One region of the Cupriavidus sp. PET2-C1 genome, then DNA from elsewhere that is predicted to be linked to it. Evidence: predicted binding sites of a transcription regulator. Region 1 holds the regulator's gene; the other holds the start of a gene.

Region 1 (2,197 bases):
GGCCATGGTGGCCTGCGGGGTCACGATCTGGCTGGCTATGACCCACCCGGATCCACCCATTGAGGAAGGGGTGGCGCGCCACGGCCTGGTGGTCGAGAAGGCGGGCAGCGCGGCACGCCAGGCAGCGCCGGTCGCGGCGCAAGCGAGGTGATCATGAGACTACGCTGGCTGATGTGGGTGCTGTGGCCCGCTTTCCTGGTCGCCGGGCTGACCACCGCGCTGGTATTCTCCATGGTCGATCCCGGTGACCTGCGCTTCTTCGGCCAGCCGGTCGAGGCATCGCGGGAGGCGGTCTACACCGTGGGCTTCCTGATCGCGTGGGTGCTGTGCGCGCTGTCGAGCGGCTTGACGCTGTACACCATGCCCACGCGGCTGGCGGACACGGACGAGCTGGAGTGATTGCGATGCGCGCCTTGCCGGTTCAGGCCAGCAGGCGCGGCATCGCGGCGTGCCGCGGCGGGCGAGGGCGGCCCGCGACGAGCACGTCAGCAGGATTTGTTGACGATCTGCTTGATCCCCACCATGTCGACCAGCTTGACGTGGCGCTGGCGGATCTGGATCAGGCCGGCTTCCGCAAAGCGCGAGAACAGGCGGCTGACGGTTTCGAGCTTGAGCCCCAGGTAGCTGCCGATTTCCTCGCGGCTCATGCGCAGCACGAATTCGGAGGCCGAATAGCCGCGCGCGGACAAGCGCTCGGACAGGTTGATCAGGAAAGCGGCAAGCCGCTCCTCGGCGCGCATCGATCCGAGCGTGATCAACATGACCTGGTCCTGCGAGATCTCCTTGCTCATCAGGCGCATGAACTGATGCTGCAGGGAAGGCAGGACGTTGGACAACGTCTGGAGATCGCCGAAGCGCACCACGCAGACTTCGGTATCTTCCAGCGCGGTGGCATCCGACGCGTGCTGCATCTCGCCGAGGCCGTCAAGGCCGACGACTTCGCCGGGAAGGTGGAAGCCCGTGATCTGCGAGCGGCCGTCTTCCATTGTCAGGTGGGTCTTGAGCGTGCCGAAGCGGATCGCGTAGACGGCGGTGAGAGGATCGCCGAGGCGGTACAGGGTTTCGCCCTTGCGTACGCGCACCCGGTCCTGGACCAGCGTATCCATCTTTTCGAGGTCCTGCTGCGACATGCCGACGGGCAGGCAGAGCTGGCCGAGCGAGCAAGTGGAGCAGCGGGGCGACATCTCGGTAATAGGAATGGTGGTGAGCAATTGGGGCCTGTCGGTTTAGCGCAGTCAATCAAGCGCGATGTGGCGGGCGCATTGAGTTGAGAGCTTGACGTTGAGAGTCGTCGATTGGAAGCGCCATCCACATCGGCCTGGCGCGCGGGTCTTGCGGCAGTGCGCTATCTGTGCAGCGCGGCTTGCCGTGCCCGTCGTCATGTTGTGCGAGCGCGCTGGTGTGCGCGGGCGCAAGGCCTCATGTTGATAGCGCCTCTTGGAGCTGCGGGGGCGCGTTCGACGCATTTTACCGCGCCGGGCGTTGCGATTGTGTGATTGGGAGGAGAAGTTGACCATAGGCGTGCTTATCAGCGTATTTACCCTGGCTTTGCTGGGCGGCGTGCACTGCGCCGCCATGTGCGGCGGGATCGCGCTGGCGGCGGAGCAGGGCGGCGTTGCGCGCGTGCCTGCCACGGTGCTGCGGCGTCCCGGCCATTGGTTGCTGGAACTGCTTGTCATGCATGCCGGGCGGCTTAGCATGTATGCGGTGCTGGGGGCCTTGCTGGGCGCCCTTGGTGCTGGCGTCTGGAAGGCACAGTACCTGCCGCTGCAGCGCTGGCTGTTTGGGATCGGCAGTGTGATGCTGGTGTTGTCGGGCTTGTGGATGTTGCGCGGGCGCACCATGGGTACGGGTTGGCTGGAGCGGCTCGCCGCCCGTGGCGCGGGCGGCTTGCTGCGCGGCCTTGGCGCCGTCGGGGTGCGCTTGCCGGCTGTGGCCCGGGTGCAGGGGCAGGGCCGGTTGCTGCGCCGCTACGGCATGGGGCTAGCCTGGGGGCTGGTCCCGTGCGGCATGGTGTACGGCGCCCTTGCCATGGCATTGCTGGCCGGCAATGCCGCGTCGGGCGCGCTGGTGATGGCCGTGTTTGGCCTGGGCACCCTGCCGAATCTGTTGGTGATCTCGGGCCTGTCCGGCTATCTCAGGCAGCTTTCGCGGCGCCCGGCGTTGCGGGCTGGCGCTGGCCTTGCAGTGGTGGCCT
Region 2 (2,197 bases), 620 kb from region 1:
GCGCAGCGGCGTGGCCCGGGCGATTCGCATCAGTTCCAGCCCATCGTTGCGCGTGAGGTTGGCCACCGACACGATCGAACGCTCTTCCCACAGCAGGCGATAGGGGAAGGCCGGAATATCGCTCATGTGGATGCCACCGCAAACCACGGTACCGCCCTTGGCGACGGCTTGCAGCGCCATCGGCACCAGCGCACCCACCGGCGCAAAGATCAGCGCGGCATCGAGCGGCCGCGGCGCGGGCTGGTCGCTCGGACCGGTCCAGCACGCCCCGGTGTCACGGGCGAGCTGGCAGGCGGCGGCGTCGCCGGGGCGTGTGAAGGCAAAGATCTCGCGCCGCTGGGCGACGGCGATCTGCGTCACCAGGTGGGCCGCCGCGCCAAATCCGTAGATGCCGATAGACCGGACCTCACGGGCGTCCCCCGCCATGCGCAGCGTGCGGTAGCCAATCAGGCCCGCGCACAGCAACGGCGCCGCATGCTCGTCGTCGTAGTGATCCGGCATCGGGAAGCAATAGCGGCTGTCGGCTACCACGTACTCGGCGTAGCCGCCGTCACGCGTATAGCCGGTGAACTGCGGCGTATCGCACAGGTTTTCGCGACCCGCGGCGCAATAGCCACAGTGCCCGCAGGTCCGCCCGAGCCACGGCACGCCAACCCGGTCGCCCGGGGCAAGGCCTGTCACGTCAGCGCCACAGGACTCGACCCTGCCGACGACTTCGTGTCCGGGAATGAGCGCCGCTTTCGGGTGCGCGAGTTCGCCGTCGACAATGTGCAGGTCGGTGCGGCAGACGCCGCAGGTGCTCACGGCGATACGTACTTCGCCTGGGCCGGGAATTGGCACGGGGACTCTCGCCAAGCGCAAGGCCGGCCCGGTGCCTTCGAAAATCATTGCGCGCATCGTCTCGTGCATGGCGACATCCTCGGCGGTGCCCAGCATTTATCCTAGGTCACGCCGACTGGCGCCGCTTGATCCGCATCGATGGCGTACGCGAGGCGCCAGCCCCTGTGTGGAAGGCGGCATGCAGCACGCTGGGGTTGGACGAACCGCTGGCGCGGGGCGATGTTGCCGATGCGATCGAGCAGGCTGCGTCCGTGCCCATGCGCACCATGCCTGCGGCTAGCTCTGCGCATGGCCGGAAGTGAGATTGACGCGGATCAAGCTAACTGGCAGCCACCACCTATATTGAAGATTGAAGCGGAATGAGGGTTCAGCGCGCTACGCCGAAGGCACTTTGCCGCGCCCGGGAGTCGACGATGTCCGATTTAACTTTAACGAAAGAGCAACTCTCCAGCCTCGTCACCTTGCTGGACAGCGCAGAGCAAAGGATCCGTGGCCAGGCGGAGGCCGCAGCCGTTTCCCGTACTGTGTCCGCCGAGCGCGGCGGGAGCGACGACGCGGATCTCGCCGAGCATGGCACCGAGGAGCGCATGGACGATGCCGTGGCGGAACACTATCGCATGGAACTGGCCGATATAGCGGTGGCGCGTAAGCGGATCGCCAGGCTCAGCTACGGCGTGTGCGCGGACTGCGGCGAACCCATTCCTTATCCGCGGCTGCAAGCCTATCCCACGGCCAAACGCTGCACGCCGTGCCAGCGCAAGCACGAGCACAAGTTCGGGGCGCCGAGCGGCATGCGATGAGCATGGGCGGGCGTTCCATTGGGCGAGCTCGCCAGGCGAGTCCGCCATACAGCAGGCAGGCCGCATGGGCGCTGCCCGATTCGATTTCAGGAGCCAGACATGAAAGTCCGTGAGCGTTCGAGCCAGGTCAGGCCGGCCCGTTGGGACCGAATTCCCGAGGATCTCATCCACGATGCCTACAAGCAGCCGGGGCAGGCACCTGCCGTCGCTTCCTGTCCTGCTTGCCACGCGGTCTTGCTGAAAGGACGTTGGCAATGGCGGGCCGTGCCGCCCGGCGCCAAGGCGCTGATGTGCCCGGCCTGCCACCGCGTCGCCGACCATGTGCCCGCGGCGCAGTTGACGCTGGATGGGGCGTTCCAGCAGGCGCACCGGGATGAGATTCTCGGGCTGGTGCGGCACCGCGAAGCCCTGATGAGAGAGAGTCATCCGATGGAGCGCATCATGGCGACGCAGGCTCAGGCGGATCGCATCACCATCACGACCACGGGCTTTCACCTGGCACGCGATATCGGCTCTGCCGTGCATCATGCGTATCGGGGCAAGCTGGAAATCGACTA

Evidence for each region. The regulator FNR, encoded in region 1, switches genes on or off when oxygen is low (the NO sensors DNR and NnrR bind a similar motif). The targets are predictions, from matches to a motif close to TTGATNNNNATCAA.
Region 2: ACX12D_RS09015 (TraR/DksA family transcriptional regulator) is a predicted target of FNR. The motif match lies at 1,145-1,158, and genes of this name have one in related genera.

The regions. Positions count from the first base shown of each region.
Region 1 is NZ_CM137259.1:2,607,708-2,609,904, reverse strand. It holds gene ACX12D_RS11810 (membrane protein) at 1-151, shown strand, start outside; gene ACX12D_RS11805 (hypothetical protein) at 154-399, shown strand; gene fnr (fumarate/nitrate reduction transcriptional regulator Fnr) at 486-1,211, opposite strand; gene ACX12D_RS11795 (sulfite exporter TauE/SafE family protein) at 1,510-2,197, shown strand, end outside.
Region 2 is NZ_CM137259.1:1,986,079-1,988,275, forward strand. It holds gene ACX12D_RS09005 (zinc-dependent alcohol dehydrogenase family protein) at 1-909, opposite strand, end outside; gene ACX12D_RS09010 (hypothetical protein) at 947-1,099, opposite strand; gene ACX12D_RS09015 (TraR/DksA family transcriptional regulator) at 1,254-1,640, shown strand; gene ACX12D_RS09020 (BCAM0308 family protein) at 1,740-2,197, shown strand, end outside.